Regions from separate parts of the Janthinobacterium kumbetense genome, predicted to be linked through region 2. Evidence: predicted binding sites of a transcription regulator. Region 2 holds the regulator's gene; each other region holds the start of a gene.

Region 1 (7,549 bases), on a different contig from region 2:
TCGAGCAGCCGGCCCGCATCGCGGTCGCCCAGGCGCGAAAACTGCGTCGGCATGGTGGTGATGTTTTCGCCGTAGCTCAATTGCCAGTTGGTATGGCGCTGCAGGAAGGTGGCGTCCAGGCTGTAGGTGGTGCCAAAGAAGCGCTTGCCCGTGCTGAAGGCCACGCTGGTGCGCGGCGACGGCGTCCACACGCCGCCCAGCGACCAGAAGCGGCCCGCCGGCGCCTTGCCGCTGGTCGACAGATAGCCTTCCTTTTCCATGCCGCCGCTGGCCGTGGCCGCCCACTTGCTGTCGATGGGATAGCGCAAGCCCGCGCTGCTGCGCTGCATGCGCACGGGCGCCAGCTTGCTGTCCTGCGTGCGGCGCACGTCGTGGCTGGCGTTCCAGGTCCAGCCGTTGCCGCGCGGCTCGCCATTGAGCAGCAACTCCAGTTCATCGCTGTGCACGGAGAGCAGGTCGCCGCCGCTGTCGACCGTGTTGCGCGTGTAGCGCAGCTCGGCCGAGGCCAGGCCGCGGAAACGGTGGCGCAGGTAGGGGCTGATGCCCGTCGTGCGCACGGTGCTGGCATTGTCCGTGTCGGGCAGGCCGTCGATCAGTTGCGGGCCGAATGGCGAGATGTTGCGCCGGCTCACGCTGGCGTCCGCATCGATGAAGAACCAGTCCTGCACCAGCTCGGCGTCGGCCGAGGCGCGCAGTTCGTGGGTATCCGTATCGGCGCGCTGCCCCGACAGGTATTTGCGCCAGCTGTAATCGAGGTGCACGCGCAGGCGGGGACCCGTGCCGATGAGGGCGATGGCGGGCGCGATTTCCGTGATGAAGTCCGATTGCGCCTGGCCGGACGGCGCGCGCAAGGCATTGTCCGTATAGCTTTCGCGCAGGCGCAGCGACGGTTTCACCAGCCAGTCGACGGCGCCGGCCGGCAGGGGCAGCAGCAGGGACAGGAACGGCAGCAGCGGCAGCGGAACCCGGCCGCTAGTCGTAATAGCCATAGCCGTAGTAGTCGTTGCCGGGGAACGATTTGGTCTTGTTGTAGATCAAATGAATGTGTTCGCACGACTCGATCTGCCGCAGCGCTTCCTTGACGGCGTGCTGCGTCGTCGTTTCCGCCTCGACCACCATCACCACTTGTCCCATCTGCCCGACCAGCGCGTGCGCCTCGCTGGTGATCAAGAGGGGCGGCGAATCGAAGATGACGACGCGGTCGCTGTAGCGGCTGGCAATTTCCGCCAGCAGGCGGCTCATGGCGCGGCTGGCCAGCAATTCCGTCGCATGCTTGTTGCTGCGCCCGGCGGGCAGGATGCTCAGGTTGGCCACATTGGTTTTCAGGATCACGTCGCCCATGGCCAGTTGCGGGTCGAGCAGCACGTCCATCAGTCCCGGCTCCGGCGGCAGGCCCAGCACCTTCAGCACGGACGGGCGCGCCACGTCGGCATCGACCAGCAACACCGTGATATCCATTTCCATGGCGATGCTCATGGCCAGGTTGACAGCGCAGTAGGTCTTGCCTTCGCCGGGCATGGCGCTGGTGACGACGATCAGGTTGCCGTGGCGGATGGCCTCGGCGCCGGTGGCGCGCGCCTGGCGCAGCAGCGGGCGCTTGATGATGCGGAAATCCTCGGCCACCGAGCTGCGTCCGCCTTCCTGCGTGAGCATGCCTTGCTCCGCCAGCCGGGCCAGGTTCAGGGGGCGGTACTGGGGCGACCGGGCCGCGTCCGCGCCATCCGCACCCGCCGCGCCCGCTGCGCCGTACGGCACGCCGGCCTCGGCCACGCCCAGGATGGTGGGTTCCTGCTTGCCGCTGTCCTTGCTGCTCATCGTCGCTCCCTGGGATCTAGAATTTCAGCAGCGCGGCCGTCATGACCCCGCCGTACAGCACGAACAGGCTGCCCAGGCAGGCGCCAAAGCCGTAGCGGGCGCGGCGGCGGCGCACTTGCTGCAGCGCCGTCCAGTTCATCGATACCGTGCCCAGCACGTTCAAGCCCGTGGCGTCGCGCAGTTCGGCGGGGCTGAGGAAGGTGGGACGCACCTGGCTGATGAGCAAGGCCGTGGCGATGCCGGCCACCAGGGCCGCGCCCAGCGCCGCGCTGAACAGCAGCGGGCGGTTCGGGCCGACGGGCGCATACTGCACCGTGGGCGGGTCGATGATCTTGAAGGCCATCATTTCCGTGGTGGAACTGAGTTCGCCCGACAGCTTGGCCGCTTCGCGCCGGCCGATCAGCTTTTCATAGTTTTCCTTGTTGATGATGTAATCGCGGTTCAGCTGCGCCAGCTGCGATTCCACCTCGGGCACGGCATTGCTCTGCGCCAGCAGGCGTTCATTGCGCGCGTTGTATTCCTGCACGCGGGCGCGGATGGCGGCCACCTTGGCGTCTGCATCCGTCAGCGCCACCTTCAGCTGCTGCAGCATGGGGCTGTAGTTCTTGCCCGGGTCGCCGGCCGCCGTCTTCAGCTTGCTTTCCTCGATCTTGCGTTCTTCCAGCTGGGCAATGAGGCGCTTCGAGGAAATGATGTCGGGGTGCAGTTCCGTAAATTGCATGCGCAGGCTGTCGAGGTTCTTGTTGAGCGTGGCGATGCGCTCGTCGAGTTCGGGATTCGCGATGGCCGATGCGTTCGGTTCCAGGTCGAGCACGGGCTCGTCGCCTTCGATCTGGCTCTGGATGGCCTTGCGGGCCTGCTCCGCCTCGACCAGTTCCAGTTTGGCATTGTTCAGGCTATCGGACGACATCAGCAGCTGGCTGCCATAGTCGATGCCCTGGCGCGGCAGCAGCAGGTTGTTGCGGATCTTGAATTCCTTCACGAGGTTTTCCGCCGCGCTCAGCTTGTCTTCGTAATTCTTGATCTGCTCGTCGATGAATTGCACCGCCTTTTGCGAATCGCCTTTTTTTCCCTGGAAACTGCCTTCGACAAAGATGGTGAGCAGGCTTTGCACCACGTCACGCACCAGCTTCGGGTCGCGCCCGCTGTAGCTGATCGTGTAGATGTCATACGCGTTGGTGCCGGTGATCTTGATGCGGCTCATCAGGTCGTCGAGCTGGGCCTCGTGTTCGCGCACGGTCTTCGAATCGAGGTCGAGGTCGACCATGCGCATGACGCGCTCCACGTTCGGGCGGCTGAGCAGGGTGCGGCTCATGATGGCCACCTGCTGTTCCGTGTTCGGCACGCTGGTCATGCCGGCCATCAGCGGCTTGAGGATGGTTTGCGTATCGACAAACACGCGCGCCGACGTCTGGAAGTCGTCGGGCAGGGTGATCACCTTGATGAAGCCGACGATGGCCACCAGCCACGCCACCAGCACCGCATGCCAGCGGTACTTCCAGATGCCTTTCAGGCTGGAAAGCAATTGCTGTATCAATTCTTCCATGTCGCTTCCTTCAGGTGACGGTGCTGCACGGTCGATGGGCTGGCGACGGCGTCTTGCAAGAAATGCTTGCCTGTTGAGTAAGCAAAGTATAGGGCGGCTGGGAGGCAAAATTTCCCAAGATGATTGCTTCTTGATACGCCTCAAGGTTGACTTGCCGGGTTTTAATAATCATAGGAAGTTCGCGGCCCAGGCTGGTTCTGCGCGGCCGGCCATGGACGCGCCATCGACTCGAAGAGGCTCCGCATGAATCCGTTTCGCCGTGCATTTGTCTGCAACACGCTGGGCCTGGGCTTGGCCGCCGGCTTGCTGGGCGCCTGCCGCACGTCCCATCCGCTGGCGCCCTCCGACGACAGCGCGCCCATGCACGACTACCTGATCGGACCGGGAGACTCCGTCAACATCATCGTCTGGCGCAATCCGGAAGTGTCGCTGACGGTGGCCGTGCGGCCGGACGGCAAGATCACCACGCCGCTGGTCGAGGATTTGCCCGCCAGCGGCAAGACGTCGACCCAGCTGGCGCGCGACATCGAGCAAGCGTTGGGCAAGTTCATCCAGCAGCCCGTGGTGACGGTCATCGTCACCAATTTCTCGGGCCCGTATGGCGAGCAGATCCGCGTCATCGGCGAAGCGGCCAAGCCGCAGGCGCTGCCGTACCGGCTGGGCATGTCGCTGATGGACGTGCTCATCGCCGTGGGCGGCATCACCGATTTTGCGGCCGGCAACAAGGCCAGCATCATCCGCATGCGCGAAGGCAACCAGCAGCAGCTGGGCGTGCGCCTCGACGACCTCTTGAAGCGTGGCGATATTTCCGCCAACGTCATGATGCGCCCTGGCGACGTGCTGCTGATACCGGAGAGCTTCTTTTAATAGCGGACTCGGCAATATCAAAACAGCACATATATTTGTCATTTTGTACTTGCAGGCAAATTTCAGCATGCAATTTTGCTATTAAATAGCATATTTCTTCTGTTTTTTTTGCCAGGCGCGGGAACTTCTCCAGTTTTTCTCTTGTCACAAGGCATTGGCTTCAGTCCGTCTCGACGGCGGCCGATGAACGTGAGGACAAGATGAGCTTTGAAGATGAACCCATTATTTCCTTCGACACGCCCGGTACTTTCAATGACCTGGTGGTGGGCGAGGGGCAGATCGACCCTGCCATGGAGCATGAGCTCGACCTGCAGCGCTTTCATATCCGCATGGCCAATTCGCGCGGCCGGCGCGAGGCGGCCAGTTTGCTGATCCGCAAGATGTACGGCTGGCGCGGTTATGCCGTCGATCCCGGCATCGCGCATGCCCTGAATAAAATCACGCTGTTTGCGGAAACGGCCGGCACCACCGTCGGCACCATGACCCTGTGCCTCGACAATGACGAGACCGGCTTGCCGGCCGATGAAAACTTCCGCGACAAGCTCGACATCCTGCGCGAGGAAGGCCGGCGCCTGTGCGAACCGTCGCGCCTGGCCATCGACAAGGGGGTGAGCAAGCGCGTGTTCGCGGCGCTGATTCATATCTCTTATATCTATGCCCACAATATTCACGGCTTTACGGATTACGTGATCGAAGTCAACCCGCGCCACGTGGTGTTCTACAAGCGCATGCTGGGATTCCAGGACTTCGGCGGCGAGCGCGAGTGCACGCGCGTGGGGGCGCCGGCCGTGCTGCTACGGCTGGACCTCGATTACATGGGGGCCCAGATCCGTAAGTACGGTGGCCTGATGGAACAGCATGGGGGTGAACGGTCGTTTTACCCCTTTTTTTTTCCGACATGGGATGAGCCTGGCATTACTGACCGGCTGAGGCAGGGGCGCAATTGATTACTCATTTGTTTTTCAGCAAGAGCGTCTGCATGTAGCTGCCCGGAATCGCGTAGGTGATGCCGCTCGGGGCGCTGATGGCCGCTTCCTTGAGGCCCTTGACGTACACCATGTTGACGATGCCGTAGACGAGACCGGTCTCGGGATCGAACAGGGGGCTGCCGCTGCTGCCCGGATACGCCGTCGCGTCCAGCTGGAACACGGTGTACGGCGCCTTTTGCAGCTGCGCCAGGCGCCGGATGTCGAGGCGCTGCGCGTTTTCGCTGGGCATGACCACCGGCGTCAGCGATGACACGGTGGCCCGGTGCGTCACGTGGTGCAGCCCGAGCAAGGTGCCCAGCGGAAACCCCGTAAACGCCATGGCCTGGCCTTCGCGCACCGTGGCCGCGTCGCCCAGCGCCAGGGCGGGCAGGGGCGCGCCCGCCAGGCGCAGCAAGGCCAGGTCATGTTCCGTGTCCAGCGCCTGGACCCTGGCGGGGCGAAATTGCGCCGCCTCGCCCTGGCCCGTGAGGATGCCGATGACTTCGTTCGGATTGGCGTCGAGCAGTTTCTGGATCACGTGGGCGCAGGTCAGCACGCTCAAGCCGTCGCCCGTCACGAAACCCGTGCCGATGAAATTCATCGGCGGCGTGCGCGTCTTTTGCAGGCTGCCCACGCCGACGATGGACGGTTTGATGCGCGCGATGGTTTGCGCCAGCGGCGCATCGGCGCGGCACGGCGCGCTGGCCAGGGCCAGGCAGAATAGGAGGGCGGAAAACAGGGTTGTCATGGCGGCGCGCTTTCTAGGTGGGGAGGTGGCGGGGAAGGCGCGGGCTGCAGCAGCGCGCACAGCAGCATCAGATGGCACAGCAGGGCGAGGCGCGGCACGTCGAGCAGGCTGTCGAACAGGCCGACGACGAGAAAACCCAGTAGGGCGGCGGCGCAGGCCAGCGCGCCCGGCTCGCCCCGCGCGGCGCGGCGCAGCAGGCGCAGGCCGGCCACGGCCAGCAGGGCCAGCATGGTCAGTGCGCCGCACCAGCCCGTTTCCACCAGCAGGTGCAGCGCCATGCTCTTGATATGCCAGGGCAAGTGATGGTGGTCGCTGCTGAAAAACCAGCAATTGTTGGCCTGCGTAAAACGGCCGTTGGCGATCAGTTCCTCGCCGCCGGGCGCGCGCAAGCTCAGGTTGTCGACGTCGAGCACGGACGAGGCGGCCGTGCCGCTGACCGCCAGTTCCAGCTGCACGGGCGGGCGCAGCAGCCAGGCGCCCGTGCCCAGCCAGGCGCTGTCGAACGGCACGTCATAGTGTTGCCAGGCCGCTGGTGGATTGCCGGGCGGGGGCGGGCGCAGGCGCAGGGGGATTTCCACGCAATTTTGTGCATACAGCAATTGCCGCTGGCACAGGCGCACCTGCAGCACGGGCATGGGGCCGCTTCTGCGCACGTCGAGCGCCAGGGTGTAGCGCGTGGCCGGCTGCACGCGCAGGCGTTGCAGCAGCCGCAGCAGTTCGCCATAGCCGGCGCTGTAGCCGGGACTGGCCAGGCGCACATAATAATTGCCGGGCGCGTCCCTGTCCTCTGCATACGCGATGCTGGCCGGCACCTCGCGCCCCGGATTGTGCCAATAATAGGTGGCGGGAAAGCTGCCGCTGCCCATGCCGAACAGGCGGTTGCCCCAGTCGGGCGGCTGCATGGCCAGCACTTGCCGCCAGTGGCGCAAGCGGCCCTGCATGTCGAAGGCCGTGGTGGCGAAACGTTCGGTGGCGTAATAGCTGGCCGACACGGGGATGGCCAGCAACAGCAGGATGCCGGCCGCGCCCGCGATGCTCAGGCTGGCCCGGTCCAGCCGCCACAGCGGCGGGTGCAAGCGCCCGTTGCACAGCATCAGCATGGCCAGCAGCACCACCAGGCCGGCCGGCAGCAGGGCTGGCGGACCGGCCCAGTGCCAGCCTATCCAGGCGAGATTGCATGCCAGCATGGTCCACGCCATCATCGCCAGACCCAGCCTGGCTGGACCCTTGCCGCCGGCGCCGCCCGGCCACAGCGTGCCCGTCAGCAGCATGGCGGCCAGCAGGAACAGGAAATACGGGCCTTTCAGCCAGCCGGCCGTTGGCTGGCCGGCCGGCTCCGGCCACCAGGCGGCCAGCAGACCCTGCAGGCACAGCGCGCACAGCAGGCTGGCCGGCGCCAGGCGCCACGGCAGGGGCCGCGCGGCCAGCACGAAGCTGGCGGCGAGCAGGACGGCGGCGGCCAGCAAGCCCCGGTAGCCGGCCAGGCTGAACATGTACAGCAGCAGGGCGGTGCCCAGGCCGGCCAGCAGCAGCTTGAGCAAGATGCTCCGCACGGGCGGCCGGCCTTGCGGTGGTCGCCCTGCGCCGGGCGCCGTCCGCAGGGCT
Region 2 (7,549 bases):
CGCCGCAGCAGCGCAATGTCGCCTATCTGTTCCAGGATTACGCGCTGTTCCCGCACCTGACGGTGCGCCAGAACGTGGGCTTTGGCCTGCGCCGCGGCTGGTTCAATCCGCGCGCGCGCGAAAAATTGCAGAAGGTCGAGCATTGGCTCGACGCCTTCCACCTGCAGGAACTGGCGCACCAGTTTCCCGACGAGTTGTCCGGTGGCCAGCGCCAAAGGGTGGCGCTGGCGAGGGCACTCGTGGCCGAGCCGGCCGCGCTGCTGCTCGACGAGCCGTTTGCCGCCCTCGATCCGGCCCTGCGTGTCAAAATGCGCCTGGAGTTGAGCCAGTGGCAGCAGCGCCTGGACGTGCCCATGATCCTGATCACACATGATCCGGAAGATGCGCGCATTCTGGGTGAACATGTGCTTTACTTGCGTGACGGAAAAATTGACAGCATGGAAGAGACATTGGGTGAACGCATTGGATAAATCAGCGGCAGCGGAAATCGGCCTGCAAGGCTCGGTATGGATGACGGTGGGCGGAGAAAACCTGGGCGGCGCCGGCCGGGTAGAATTGCTGGGCGCCATCGCCGAATGCGGCTCCATCACGCAGGCGGCCAAGCTTGTGAAGATGAGCTACAAGGCGGCCTGGGATGCCATCGACGCGATGAACAACCTGGCTGGCGAACCGCTGGTCGAGCGCTTGACAGGCGGCAAGGGCGGCGGCGGCACGCGGCTGACGCCACGGGGGCGCCAGCTGGTCGACAATTTCCGTATCATCGAGCGCGAGCATGCCCGCTACCTGCGCCAGCTGGGCAGCCAGGCGGAAGGCATCGCCGACGATCTTTTACTCATACGGAGAATGGCCATGAAAACCACGGCACGCAATCAATTCCTGGGCAAGGTGACCGAACTGAAACAGGGCGCCGTCAACGATGAAGTCACCCTGGAATTGCCCGGTGGCCAGCACATCGTGGCCATCGTCACGCAGGGCAGCAGCGCGAGCCTGGGCCTGGTGCCGGGCGTGGAAGCGTTTGCGCTGATCAAGGCGTCATCCATCATCCTCGTGACGGACAGCCAGGGCGCGCGTTTTTCCGCGCGCAACCAGCTGGCCGGAGTCGTGACGCGCGTGCAGACGGGCGCCGTCAACACGGAAGTGGTGCTGGACTTGCCGCGCGGCGGCACGATTGCCGCCATCATCACCAACCAGAGCAGCACCGACCTGGGCATCGAACTCGGCAGCAACGTGACGGCCATCTTCAAGGCGTCCAGCGTGATTCTGGGCGTGCCCGCCTGATTTAATCCTGCAGGCGCGACAACCAATCCGCCGCCGCCGCCAGCGCCTGTTCCAGTTCCTGCGCCGTGCGCGCCAGCAGCGCCGGCACCTCGTCCAGGCGGCCCGCATCGATGGCTTCCTCGGTGGCGAACGCGGCGCGGATCAGGCGTTTCGTGCCCAGGGTGCCGACGGAGCCGCGCACGCTGTGCAGGATGCGTGCCACGTCGCTGTGGCGGCCCGCCTGCAACGCCGTTTCGGCCTCGCGCACGGGCGTCATGCCCTTGTTCAGCGCGTCTTCCACCATGCGCCGCAGCACGCCGCGCCCCTTCGCATCGCGTCCCATCACGCGCATCAGCGGCGCCATGGAAAACACTTCCTCATCGGCGACGCGTGCCGGCTCGGCCGTCTGCACTTGCGGGCGCTTGGGCAGGTGGCGCAGGATGACTTCCATCATTTCTTCCACCACCACGGGCTTGGCGATGAAATCGCTGATGCCGGCCGTCATGCAGCGCTCGCGCTCGGACGCCAGCACGCCGGCCGTCATGGCGATCACGGGCAGGTGCAAGCGCAGTTCCGTGCGGATGATGTGGGTGGCGCTGAAGCCGTCCATGACGGGCATCTGCATGTCCATCAGCACGATGTCGTAGCGCAGCGCTTCCGTGCGCAGCCGTTCCACGGCTTGCAAGCCGTCGCCCACCACGTCCAGGGTGGCGCCCATGTGTTCGAGGATGCCGCGCGCCACGGCCTGGTTCAAATGATTGTCTTCCACCAGCAGGAAATGCACGCCGGCCAGTTCCGTGCCCAGCGGCTGGTGCAGCATGCGTTGCTCGCCGCCGTCGTCCTTGGCGATCAGCGCCTGGTGCAGGGCGTCGAACAGGCTCGATCCCGTGATCGGCTTCATCAGCACGACGTCGGCCTCGGCCGCGCTGGAGATTTCTTCCAGGTGGTTGCGGGCGAAGGCGTTGACCATCACCACGATGGGCTGGCGCTGGCCGCTGGCCGCCTGGCGGATGGCCTTGGCCGTGGCCAGGCCATCCATGACGGGCATGTGCCAGTCGGCCAGCACCACGTCGTACGGTTGCTGCTGCGCCAGGCGTTCGCGGTACAGTTCGATGGCGGCAAAACCGGAGTCCACTTCGTCGGCCAGCCAGCCCCACGCCTCGATCAGCTTGACGATCAGTTCGCGCGTGGTGCGGTTGTCGTCGGCCACCAGCAGGCGCAGCTGGCCCAGCGCCGGCGTGCGCCGCGTTTCTGCCGGCTGCGCCAGCATCTCGAAGGGCACGCTGAACCAGAAGCGGCTGCCCTTGCCTTCGCTGCTGGCGACGGCGATGTCGCCGCCCATCATGTGGATCAGCTGCTTGCTGATGGCCAAGCCCAGGCCCGTGCCGCCGAAGCGCCGCGTGATGCTCTGGTCGCCCTGGGAAAACGCGGCAAACAGCTGCTGTTGCTGCAGTTCCGTCATGCCGATGCCCGTGTCGCGCACTTCGAAGCGCAGCCAGGCGCGGCCGCTCTCGCTCTCGGCCAGGCTGACGGCCACCACCACTTCGCCGCTCTCCGTGAACTTGATGGCGTTGCCGGCCAGGTTGACGAGGATTTGCTGCAGGCGCTGGGCGTCGCCCACGAGGCGCCGCGGCACGTCGGGCTCGACGGCGATGGCCAGTTCCAGCTCCTTTTCGCCCGCATTCATCGTCATCGTCGTGGCCAGGGTATTCATGACTTCATCGAGGTCGAATTCGACGGGCGACAATTCCATGCGCCGCGCCTCGATCTTCGAATAGTCGAGCACGTCGTTGAGGATGCCCAGCAGCGACTGGCCCGCTACTCTGACCATGGTCAGATACTTGCGTTGTTCCGTGTCGAGCCTGGTATTGCCCAGCAAATACACCATGCCCAGCACGGCATTGAGGGGCGTGCGGATTTCATGGCTCATGTTGGCCACGAAATCGCTCTTCGCGCGGTTGGCCGCCTCGGCCCGGTCGCGTTCCTGTTCCAGCTCCGCCGCGCGCGATTCGAGCTCCTGCTGCAGGCGGTCGCGTTCGCTCATCAGGCCGTTGAACGCTTCCGTCAGTTCGCCGATCTCGTCGCGCTGCTGCACCGGCACGGGCGTGAAGCGGCTGCCGCTGGTGCGCAGGGCTTGCAGGGTGTCGCGCAGGCGCACCAGCGGCGACAGCAGGCGCACGGTGACCCAGCCCAGCACAAAGGCGGCCAGCAGCGAGGCGAGGATGCTCCACAGCACCAATCGGTACAGCACGCCATCGAACGGTTCGAAGGCATCCTCGACGGGGAGCGAGGCGGCCAGCAGCCAGTTCACGGATTTCAGGCGCTTGAAGCTGTTGACGGCCGTGATGCCGCGGCTGTTGGTGCTGACCATGCTGCCTTCGCCATCTTCCTTCAGCAGCTGGGTCGTCGTCAGGTTGGCGTTCGGCTTGCGCGGTTGCAGCAAGCGGCTGGTATCGGGGTGCAGCACGTAGCGCGGCACGGCGCCGCGCGTGAGGATGAAGTAATAGCCGTTCTTGCCGATCTTTTCCGAGCGCAGGCGGCCCAGCAGGTTGTCCTTGTACAGGCGCAGCACGCCGATCACCACGCCGGCCACCTGGCCATCGGCGGCCAGCACGGGCGCCACCATCTGCACGATGGGCATGCCGCTCGACTTGCCCAGCATCGGTTCGGTGATCATGGGCTGGCGCGTGCGCAGGACGGTCTGGAAATACTCGCGCTCGGCGACGTTGATGCCGGCGCGCCCCGCCACTTCCGGCATGTCGGCCACGACGGCGCCATGCGCGTCGAGCACCAGCACGTCATCGAACAGCACCAGCATCGAGCGGCGCGAATAGTATTCGCGCAATTGGGCGGGCCGGGCGATCAATTCCGGCGGCTGCTGTCGGGCCGTCAGGGTGACGATCTGCAGCAGCATGCCCAGCTTGTCGTCGAGTTCGGCGGCGGTGCGGGTGATCAGGGACGATTGCTGGCTCAGCAGTACTCGGGTGAAGTCGTCGCGCATGTGCTGCACCTGGATCATGGTGACCAGCGCGATCATGGCGATCGAGGTCAGGCTGGTGGCCAGCGCGACTTTTGCTTTAATGCCGAGAGGCTTCATGATTTCCTTTTCAGTACCGGGCGGCACAGGCGGCAGATAATGCTGTCAGGAATTTTCCTATCAATGCCCCAGCTTGGCAAGCGCCGCCGCGCAAATTGCCCGCCCCGTACGGGCTTTTGACGATGTTGCCATATAATTAAAGGCTGGACGTCGTTTATTCGCCGAATTTACGGTGAAATTGGCATACGGCAACCCTGTATGCGGCTGTATGCAGTAAACTTGTTGTTGCATTTTCTAAAAGGTACCGACATGACTGAAGCGCTACTCACTCCAACCTTGCCCACCGTGAACGTGGAGGCGTTGCGTGCGCGATGCTCGACCTGCAGCATGCATCAATTGTGCCTGCCGATGGGCCTCGATGTGGGCGACATGGACAGGCTGGATCAGATCATCGGCCGCCGCCGCAAGATTGTGCGCGGCGCCTCGCTGTTCCGCATCGGCGACTCGTTCCAGAACCTGTATGCGATCCGCCTGGGGCATTTCAAGACGTACCAGATCAATCCGGGCGGCGAAGAGCAGGTGACGGGCTTCCAGATGGCGGGCGAACTGCTGGGCATGGACGCCATCAGCGCCGACCGCCACCACTGTAATGCGGTGGCGCTGGAAGACAGCGAAGTGTGTGAAATCCCGTTTTCCAGCCTGGAACAATTGCTGGGCAATATGCCGACCCTGCTGCGCCATTTCCACCGCATGATGAGCCAGGAAATCACGCGCGAGCAAAGCGTCATGCTGTTGCTGGGCAATATGCAGGCGACGCAGCGCTTTGCCGCCTTCATCGTCAACCTGGCGTCGCGCTATGAAGCGCGCGGCTATTCGGGCAGCAATTTCCAGCTGCGCATGTCGCGCGAGGAAATCGGCAACTACCTGGGCCTGACCATCGAGAGCGTCAGCCGCCTGCTGTCGAAGTTCAAGAAGGAAGGCTGGCTGCGCGTCTCGAACCGGGAAATTGAAATCCTGCAGCCGGCCAAGTTAAAAGCCATTACGGCCGGCACGGACGTCTGCAAGTAAGACTTACAGTTCCTCGTCCGCATGCAGCGCGATGCTGCGCTGCAGGGGCCAGGTCCAGATGCCGGACAGGCGCCACTCGCGTTTGTCGTTTTCCACCAGCACTTGCCAGCGGCTGCGCTCGAGCATCGGCAGCGCCACGGAAAAATTGCCGGCTGCGTCGGGCTGCACCAGCACCTTGATATCCTTTTCCGGCAGGGTCGCATGCGCCAGGTGCAGCTGCAAAGGCGCCTGATAGGCCTTGCCGAAGCTGTGCACGGAACCGGTCAGGCGTGCTTGCGCCACGTCATACGACAGGCGCGTATCCATCGCCAGGTCGCTGGCGATCGTGTCGCGCTTCAAATCCTGGTTGATCGCCTTGCCCTGCTTGTAATAATCGCCCACCACCAGCGCATCGGGCTGCGTAAACGCGATATAGCCCATGAAGCTGCCGACGACCACGGACAGGCCGGGGCCGATCATCAGCAGCCATGGCCAGCGATGCTTGTACCACGGTGCAACGGGTGCTTGCAGTTTCAGACTGTCGGACATGGTATTTCTCCTGTGTAAACGGCCAATCCCCGTGCGGGGACCGGCCTTCCTGCAACTTCGTGGCGGCGGCGAGGGCACCCGGTCCCCGTCCGCCTTTCCTTGTTAACGTGGCACGATGAATACCGCGCTTTCACGCACATGCAGCGATGGGTCGTCCAGCGATTGCAATTCGATCGCAATCTTGTTCGAGCCCTTCTCTCCCACGCCGTGCGGCACGCGCAGGCGGATCGGCCAACCCAGCGTTTCCGTCGGCTGCAAGGTCACTTCTTCGCGCGTCAGCAAGGTCAGGCCCGGCAAGCCGGAAGCGCTGATTTTGAAATGCTGGCTTTGCTCCGACGTGTTCATGATCTGCAGGCGGTAGACGTTTTCGATCATGCCGTCTTCCACTTCGCGTCCCATGGAACCGCGGTCGCGGATCACGTCCATTTTTAGGGGCGTGCGCAGGGCCAGCGAAGTACACACGGCGATGATGATCAGGGCCAGGATGGAAGTGTAGATCAAGACGCGCGGGCGCATGGCGCGCTGGCGTATCTGCTTCGAATTGAAGTTGTTTTCCATCGCATGGTCGGTACTGTAGCGTACCAGTCCCCGTGGCCGGTCGACCTTGTCCATCACGCTGTTGCAGGCATCGACGCAAGCGGCGCAACCGATGCATTCATACTGCAGGCCGTTACGGATATCGATGCCGGTCGGACACACCTGCACGCACAGGGTACAGTCGATGCAATCGCCCAGCTTGTCGTTGTTGCCGGCCTTCTTGCTCATGGCGCCACGTGGTTCACCGCGCTTGGCATCGTAGGTGATGATCAGGGTGTCCTGGTCGAACATGGCGCTCTGGAAGCGCGCGTAGGGGCACATGTATTTGCACACCTGCTCGCGCAGCCAGCCCGCGTTGCCGTAGGTTGCCAGACTGTAGAACAAGACCCAGAACCATTCCCAGGGACCGAAGTTCAGCGTGGTCACCGACTGCGCCAGTTCCTTGATCGGCGTGAAGTAGCCGACAAAGGTAAAGCCCGTCCACAGGGCGATGGCGCCCCATACCAGGTGCTTAGCCGTCTTCTTGAACGCCTTGCGCACGGAGGGGCCCTGCTTGTCGAGGGCCATGCGCGCGCTGCGCGTACCCTCGATGCGGCGTTCGACCCACAGGAAAATTTCCGTGTATACCGTTTGCGGGCAAGAGAACCCGCACCACACCCGCCCGGCAATGGCCGTGACGAGGAACAACAAATACGCACAGATGATCAGCAGGGCCGCCAGATAGATGAAATCCTGGGGCCACAGCACGACGCCGAAAATGTAGAACTTGCGCGTGGTCAAATCGAACAGCAGGGCTTGCCTGCCATTCCAGGTCAACCACGGCAAGCCGTAGAACGCGAGCTGGGTAAGCCATACGCATACCCATCGCCAGGTAGCGTAGCGTCCTTTGGCCTCGCGAGGGTAGATTTGCTCGCGGGCCGCATACATCTTGATGACTTGAGGTTCCATTTTTACTTTGCGGGTGCCTGCGGATTCGACAGGCTCCAGACATACGCCGACAGCACGTGTACCTTGGATTCGCCGAGGAAATCGCTGAAGGCCGGCATGGTGTTGCTGCGTCCCTTGCGTACGGTTTCCATGATGGTGTCGGCGCTGCCGCCGTACAGCCAGGTCTTGTCCGTC
Region 3 (7,549 bases), on a different contig from region 2:
GGGCGCCAGGCTGTCGAACGCATGCGCATTGGCGCCCAGGCCGGCCAGCAGCACGATCACGTCGTCGCTGTCGCCCCGTGCCGATGGCCAGTCGCGCACGTGCAGGCTGACGCCGGGGGCGACGCCGATCTGCCGGTCCGTCACGCCGGATGCGCGCGGCAGCGAATTGCCGCCGCATGCGGCGAGGCTGGCCAGCGCCGTCATCCCCGATAGAAAGTGTCTGCGGGCGTGGAAATGCGCGGGGGCGCCGTGTGTCTTGCTCATGCTGTACTCCTGGTGTGGGTGAGGGCATGAGCAGTGTCGCCGCCGCGCATGAAGCGCGGATGAGGGGCGGGTGAAGGAAGGCTGAAGGTCCTCCGGCCGCGCTAGTGCGACACCAGCACCGGCAAGGTCGTCTCCTGCAGCACCGTGCGCGTGACGCCGCCCAGCAGCGCTTCGCGCAGGCGCATGTGGCCGTAGCAGCCCATCACGACCAGGTCGCAGCGCCGCTGCGCGGCCATGGCCAGCAGGGCCGTTCCCACGTCCTGGCCCGGCGGCGTGTCGTGCTGCAGCACCTCGACGTTGACGCCATGGCGCGCCAGGTACAGGGCCAGGTCGGCGCCCGGCTGCTCGCCGTGCGCGGCCGGCTGGGCGTGCGAATTGACGACGGCCAGGGTGACTTGCCGCGCCTTTTGCAGCAGCGGCAGCGCATCGGTGATGGCGCGCAGCGCTTCGGCGCTGCCGTTCCAGGCCAGCAGCGGATGCTGCGCGGCGCCCGCCGGCGCGGCGGAGGGCGCGTGCGGCACCATCAGCACGGGCCGGCCGCAATGGAGCATCAGGTATTCGGCCGTGCCGGCGATGACGCGCGACGGCGTATCCTGCGCATCCGTCTGGCCCAGGATCAGCAAGTCGCAATAGCGCGCCTGCAGCAGCAGCGCGCCTTGCGCGTCGTCGTCGACGAAGCGCGTTTCGTAGGCGCCCAGGCCTTCCTCGCGCGCGATGCGCTCGAAGTCGTGCAAGGCTTCGCTGGCCTGGGTGCGCAGCGCCTGCATCTGCGCCGGCGCAAACTGCAGCGCGTTGACGCCGCCGCCATATGCATAGCGCGAGATGCCGCTCATGGCCGAACCGATCAGGTGCGCCCCTTCGGCGATGGCCAGGCGCACGGCCAGGCGGATGCGCTGGGCGCAGTGGCGGGAATTGTCGACGTGGACCAGCAGGGTGGTGTAGGGCATGGCGTTTCCTCGGTTGTCAGTTGTCAGGTCTGCAGCACGTAGCTGCCCGGCGCGTCGCCCAGGTCGGGGCCCATGGCCGGCGGCGCCACTTGCGCGCCCGCTTGCTGCGCCAGCCAGGCTTGCCAGGCGGGCCACCAGGAACCGTCATGGTGCGGCACGTCGCGCTGCCAGCTGTCCGCGTCGACATAGGGCGCGTCGTGGCGGTGCGTGGCCAGCTGGTAGCTGCGGCGCGGCTGGCCCGGCGGCGAGACGACGCCCGCATTGTGGCCGCCCGAGGTGAGCAGGAAGGTGACGTCCGTGTCGGTCAGCAGCTGCAGTTTGTAGACGGAGCGCCACGGCGCCACGTGGTCCGTCAGGGTGCCGACGGCAAAGATGGGCGCATCGATGTCGGGCAGGGCGATGTGGCGGCCTGCCGTGCGGTAGCGGCCTTCGGCCAGGTCGTTGTGCAGGAACAGGCGGCGCAGGTATTCCGAATGCATGCGGCAGGGCATGCGCGTGGCGTCCCCGTTCCAGGCCATCAGGTCGCTGTCCTGTTCATCTTGTCCCAGCAGGTAGTGGTTCAAGCGGCGCGACCAGATCAGATCGTTCGAGCGCAGCAACTGGAAGGCGCCCGCCATCTGCTTCGTATCGAGGTAACCCTGCTTCCACATGGCCGCTTCCAGGAAACTGACCTGGCTGTCGTCGATGAACAGCGACAGTTCGCCCGGCTCCTTGAAGTCCACCTGCGAGGCCAGCATGGTGAGGCTGGCCAGGCGCGCATCGCCGTCGCGCGCCATCGTCGCGGCGGCGATCGCCAGCAGGGTGCCGCCCAGGCAGTAGCCGGCCGCGTGCACCTGCGGCGCGCCCGTGATGCGGGCAACGGCGTCGAGCGCATCCATCACGCCCAGCTGGCGGTAGTCTTCCAGCGACAGTTCGCGGTCTTCTTCCTGCGGGTTTTTCCAGGAAATCATGAACACCGTGTGGCCCTGGCCCACCAGGTAGCGCACCAGCGAATTGTGCGGCGACAGGTCGAGAATATAGAACTTCATGATCCAGGCGGGCACGAACAGCAGCGGCGTGGCATGCACGCTCTTTGTCGCGGGCGCGTACTGTATCAATTCGATCAAGTCATTGCGGTAGACCACCTTGCCCGGCGTGACGGCCACGTTTCCGCCCACCTTGAACGTGGCTTCGCCGGCCGCGCCGGCGCCCATGGCGGCGCGCCGCCAGTCGTCGGCCGCGTGGACCATGCCGCGCGCCAGGCTGGCGCCGCCGCTCGCGAGGGTAGCTTGCTGCACCACGGGGTTGGTCAGCAGGAAGTTCGACGGCGCCAGCATGTCGAGCCACTGGCGCACGGTGAACGTGACGACATCCTCGTGGTGCGGCGAGACGCCGCGCACGCCCGTGGTGGCGCGGTGCCACCACTGCTGCTGCAGCAGGAAACCCTGGTAGACGAGATTGTAGGGCCAGCGTTGCCAGGCCGGGTCGTCGAAGCGCCGGTCCTGCGGCAGCGGCGCGATGCACGGCGGCTCGGCGGCGCCGCCGGTCAGGGCCGATTGCCAGGCATATTGCTGCCAGCGGCCGATCTTCTTCCACGCTTCCTGCAGCAGCGTTTGCTGCTTCGACGGCGCCAGCGCGAGGTGGCTGAGCCAGTCGGCATACGCGTTGCCCAGCGCGGCTGGCGAAATGCCTCCCGTAAATTTGCCCAGCCAGGCGTTCAGCAGCAGGTCGAGCGTGGCGCCTTCCGGCGCGCTTTCCGGATAGCCGGGAACCGGCACGCCTTGCCAGGCGCTGCCCAGGCGCTCATGTGCAAACTTTTGCTCCGCATTGCTCGACTGCGTCTTGTTCATCCGGGGCTCCCGTCATTTTTTTACAGGATAGCAAGAGCTTGTTCAAAAAATTATGATCTACATCAAGTTTGGCGGGATGCCTGCGGCCGGCAACCTGCCGCCGGGATGGCCAAGTCCGTTTGTTGCATAAACGAAATGCATTCCAACGAATTTACTGATTGCAATGATTAAAAGTGAATTTTTCATGCGCCGATACCCGGATTCGATGGCGGCGCCAGCCTCCAGTGCCCCATTTTACACTCTGTCAAGGCGGATTTCTTTGCGCCACGATGCATGCTGGCAAACAACAAAATTTGTTTCTTTTTGGATTTATTTATTGTATTTGGTAAATTTATGCAGCAAAATGCCATTGCAGCCTGAGCAGCAGGCGCGCAGGCCGTTCAAGCCGGCGGGACAGGCCGGTAACCGGAATCGAGGAGAGGGACATGCTTACGAACAGGATGACAAGCGGCAGGGCAGATGCCTGCAGGGGCAATACGGCGTTCAGGCGCGGCATGGCGCGCGATACCGCGGGCGCTGTGCGACCGGCCCTGAGCCGCCTGCAGGTGCTCGCCTACCTGGCGCTGCTGTTGGCCGTGCTGCCCGCCGCAAGCTGCATTGCCATGGGACGCGCCGGCGTACCGGTGCTGTTCAGCACCGCGTGCGGCGTGGTGTCGTGTGCGGCCGGGGGCGATGTGTTCTAGCGCGTGGCCTGCGCTTCCTCGCAAATCCATGTCATGAATGCCTGCACGGCGGGGCGCGCGGCTGCGTCGGGCCGCGTCACCAGGTAGTAGGCAAAGCGCGCGGGCCACGGCAAGTCCAGCACTTGCACCAGGCGCCCGGCGGCGATTTCTTCCTGCGCATACAGCTGCGGCACCAGGGCCAGGCCCTGGCCCGCCTCGGCCGCGCGTATCAACAGAAAATCATCTTCGAAGGCCGAGCCGCGCAGCGCCCGTGCCGCATCCTCGCTGCCGTCCGGCGCGCCATGCGCGGCCAGCCATAGGGGCCAGTCGGCGCGGTCCGTGTCGTGCAGCAGCGGGTAGTGCAGGCAATCGGCCGGCGTGGCGATGGGCGGCTGGCCCGCAATCAGGGATGGACTGGCGACGGGCACCAGCACGGGCGCCATCAAACGCGTCACCTGCAAGCCCGGATAGTCGCCCAGGCCGTGGCGCAAGGCCACGTCGACCCGGTCGCGGCGCAGGTCGACCAGCGCGGATGTCGCTTCCACGCGCACCTCGATATGGGGATGGCGCTGGTTGAAGCGGCCCAGGCGCGGCACCAGCCACGCGGCGGCAAAGGTGGCGACCGTGCTGACGGTGAGCGTCTGGCGCGCGCCCATGTCTTCCAGCGCCTGGCTGGCGCTGGCGATCTGCGCGAAGGCGCCCAGCAGGGCGGGGTGGACCCTGACGCCCGCCTCGGTCAGGCGCAAGCCCTGGCGTTCGCGCGTAAACAGGGGCATGCCGACCCGCTCTTCCAGCAGGCGGATTTGCTGGCTGACGGCGCCCGACGTCACGTGCAGCGCTTCGGCGGCCGCCTTGATGCTGCCGCGCTGGCCCACTTCGACAAAGGCGCGCAACGCCTGGAGCGGTAAAGGATAGGTCATCGATATAGTTTTTCTCAAGTCAGGCGCGAAAAAACATCGTTTCTGTTTCGCTCTAGGAAAACGCATTATAGGGGAATGCGGCGTTCTTTTGACGTCGAGTAAAACTATATCGATAGGATCTCCATGTTACTTTCACATCGGCAGCTTTGCCTGCTTTTGCTGTGCACCACGCAATTCGTTGCCTTGCTCGATTTTTCCATCACCATGATCCCCTTGCCGCAAATCCAGCACAGCCTGGGCTTCACGCCCGGCGGGCTGCAATGGGTGATCAATGCGTATGGCGTGGCCATCGCCGGCTTCCTGCTGCTGGGCGGGCGCGCGGCCGACCTGTTTGGCCGCCGCCGCGTCTTCATCGCGGGGCTGTTGCTGTTCACGGCCGCCTCCCTGCTGGGCGGCTTTTCGCACAGCCCGGCCATGCTGGTGGCCACGCGCGCGCTGCAGGGCTTCGGCGCCGCCATGTTTTCGCCGGCCGCGTTTTCGCTGCTGCTGGCCGTGTTTCCCGAGCCGGCGCAGCGCAACCGGGCGCTCGGCGCCTGGACGGCCGTGGCGGCCAGCGGCTTTGTCGCGGGACTGATACTGGGCGGCTTTATCACGGACTTGCTGGGCTGGCGCTGGGTGCTGTGGATCAATGTGCCCGTCGGCTTGCTGGTGCTGGCCCTGTCGCCTGCCTTGCCCCAGGGCCGGCCCGATGCCGCTGCGGCTGGCGGCTCGCTCGACGTGTGGGGCGCGCTGCTGGTGGCGTCGGGCGCGGCGACGCTGGTGTTTGCCTTTGCCAATAGCGAGCATGTGGGACTGGCCCATCCGCTCACGTTTGCCCTGGTCGCGCTGGCGCTGGCCTTGCTGGCGCTGTTCGTCTGGGTGGAGGGGCGCGTGGCCGCGCCGCTGATGCCGCTGGCCGTCTTCCTGCGCCGCTCGACGGGCGGCGCGAATATCGTCTCCCTGCTGGCCAATACGGCCCTCGGCCCCACCTTTGTCGTCGTGGCGCTGGCCATGCAGGAAGTGCTGGGGTTTTCCGCCACGCGCACGGGACTGGGCTTGCTGCCGATGGCCGTCGCCTTTACCCTGGCCAGCGCGTGGGCCGGACCGGCGCTGATCGCCCGCTGCGGCACCAAGCCCGTCATCGTCGGCGGCATGCTGCTGTTCATCGGCGGCCTGGCCATGCTGGGCGCGTCGCTGGCCACGCTGGCGTCGTGGGCCGCATCCATCCTGCCAGGCACCGTACTGGCCGGCATCGGCTATGGCCTGGCGTTTCCCGCCTGGACGGTGGCCGGCATCGATGGCGTGCCGGAAGCGGACCATGGCCTGGCGGGCGGCATGCTGACGACCACGCAGGAAGTCGGCTCGGCCGTCGGCCTGGCCGTGGGCGTGGCGGTCAGTATCGCCGTGCTGGCCGGCGGCGGCACGGCCGCACAAGGCTACAGCGGCGCCATCCTCGTTTCCGCCTGCCTGGTGGCGGCGGGCCTGGCCTGCGCCATCGTCATCCTGCCCGGCAAGGCCGCGCGCCAGGAGGCGGCGCCATGATGGAGCTCTATACCGACAGCTCGCCCAACGGTTTCAAGGCCACCATCGCGCTGGCCGAACTGGGCTTGCCCTATCGATTGCGCCATGTGCGCATCGAACAGGGCGAGCACCGCTTGCCCGCCTTCCTGGCCCTCAATCCGCACGGGCGCATTCCCGTGCTGGTCGACCACGACACGGGCATCACCGTGTTCGAGTCGGCCGCCATCCTGCGGTACCTGGCGGAAAAGACGGGGCGTTTGCTGCCGGCGCAGCCACGGCAGCGCTGGGCCGCCATCACCTGGCTGCAATTTCACGCGGCCAGCATGGGGCCGATGCTGGGCCAGCGCGTGCATTTTGAACTGGCCGACGGCGGCGCGAATGTCGCCGCCACGGCGCACTTCCGCCACTTGTGCGACGCCGCGCTGGCCACCATGGATGGCCGCCTGGCGGATCACGTCTACCTGGCCGGCGACGACTATTCCATCGCCGACATCGCCAGCTTCGGCTGGCTGCACATCGCCGACCTAGTCGGCTTCAAGCTCGATGACTGGCCGCACGTGGCCGCCTGGTACGCCCGCGTGGCGGCCCGTCCGGCCGTGCAGCTGGGCATCACGCTTCCCGCGCCCGCCACGGGTGCTTGACCTACATCAAGGAACAATATGACGATCGATACCGGCGGCGCGTCCTCGCACGCGTTTGCCCACCATGCAGGCTACCGCCGCATGTTCGCGCCCGGCGCGCTCACCCTCGGCATTTATCTGCCGCTGCGCTTTTACCAGGGCGACATGCAGGCGCTGGCCGGCCAGGCGGACCTGGTCGCCGCCATGGACCGGCAAGGCTTTGCCGCCGCCTGGGTGCGCGACATTCCCCTGTTCGACCCGCGCTTCGGCGACGCGGGCCAGCTGTTCGACCCGTGGACCTATCTGGCGTATCTGGCGGCGCGCACGGACTCGCTGGCCCTGGCCACGGGCAGCGCCATTTTCACCCTGCGCCATCCCATCGACCTGGCCAAGGCGGCCGCCAGCATCGACCAGTTGTCGGGCGGACGCCTGGTGCTGGGCACGGCGTCGGGCGACCGGGCCAGCGAATTTCCCGCGTATGGCGTGCCGTATGCCACGCGCGGCGCGCGCTATGCGCAGGCCGTGCACATGTTCCGCCAGCTGCTGCGGGCAGGTCCCGCCAGCATCGACGGCCCGCTGGGCAGCCTGGCGGGCCTCGAACTGCTGCCCAAGCCCGTGGCGGGCGCCATTCCCCTCGTCGTCACCAGTTCCTCGGGCCAGCCGCTGGAGTGGATCGGGCGCCACGCCGATGGATGGCTGACGTATCCGGAAGCGACGGATACGCCGGACGGGCCGCGCCGGCTGGCGGACAAGATCCGCGCCTGGCGCGCCTGCATACCCGATGGCGGCTTTCGCCCGCACATGTGC

Evidence for each region. The regulator FNR, encoded in region 2, switches genes on or off when oxygen is low (the NO sensors DNR and NnrR bind a similar motif). The targets are predictions, from matches to a motif close to TTGATNNNNATCAA.
Region 1: NCG91_RS04930 (XrtA system polysaccharide chain length determinant) is a predicted target of FNR. The motif match lies at 3,492-3,505, and genes of this name have one in related genera.
Region 3: NCG91_RS06135 (PHA/PHB synthase family protein) is a predicted target of FNR. The motif match lies at 3,093-3,106, and genes of this name have one in related genera.

What each region holds. Positions count from the first base shown of each region.
Region 1 covers NZ_JAMQGR010000001.1:1,087,771-1,095,319, reverse strand. Annotated here, with positions in the region: gene NCG91_RS04940 (TIGR03016 family PEP-CTERM system-associated outer membrane protein) at 1-989, opposite strand, end outside; gene NCG91_RS04935 (XrtA-associated tyrosine autokinase) at 973-1,815, opposite strand; gene NCG91_RS04930 (XrtA system polysaccharide chain length determinant) at 1,832-3,361, opposite strand; gene NCG91_RS04925 (XrtA/PEP-CTERM system exopolysaccharide export protein) at 3,605-4,228, shown strand; gene NCG91_RS04920 (N-acyl amino acid synthase FeeM domain-containing protein) at 4,429-5,175, shown strand; gene NCG91_RS04915 (S1 family peptidase) at 5,180-5,944, opposite strand; gene NCG91_RS04910 (hypothetical protein) at 5,941-7,549, opposite strand, start outside.
Region 2 covers NZ_JAMQGR010000002.1:717,765-725,313, forward strand. Annotated here, with positions in the region: gene NCG91_RS10645 (sulfate/molybdate ABC transporter ATP-binding protein) at 1-470, shown strand, start outside; gene NCG91_RS10650 (TOBE domain-containing protein) at 511-1,278, shown strand; gene NCG91_RS10655 (response regulator) at 1,280-4,354, opposite strand; gene fnr (fumarate/nitrate reduction transcriptional regulator Fnr) at 4,604-5,362, shown strand; gene NCG91_RS10665 (FixH family protein) at 5,366-5,890, opposite strand; gene ccoG (cytochrome c oxidase accessory protein CcoG) at 5,993-7,375, opposite strand; gene ccoP (cytochrome-c oxidase, cbb3-type subunit III) at 7,378-7,549, opposite strand, start outside.
Region 3 covers NZ_JAMQGR010000001.1:1,378,026-1,385,574, reverse strand. Annotated here, with positions in the region: gene NCG91_RS06145 (alpha/beta hydrolase) at 1-264, opposite strand, end outside; gene NCG91_RS06140 (universal stress protein) at 366-1,211, opposite strand; gene NCG91_RS06135 (PHA/PHB synthase family protein) at 1,235-3,040, opposite strand; gene NCG91_RS06130 (hypothetical protein) at 3,372-3,536, opposite strand; gene NCG91_RS06125 (hypothetical protein) at 3,535-3,723, shown strand; gene gcvA (transcriptional regulator GcvA) at 3,720-4,622, opposite strand; gene NCG91_RS06115 (MFS transporter) at 4,746-6,143, shown strand; gene NCG91_RS06110 (glutathione S-transferase family protein) at 6,140-6,763, shown strand; gene NCG91_RS06105 (LLM class oxidoreductase) at 6,782-7,549, shown strand, end outside.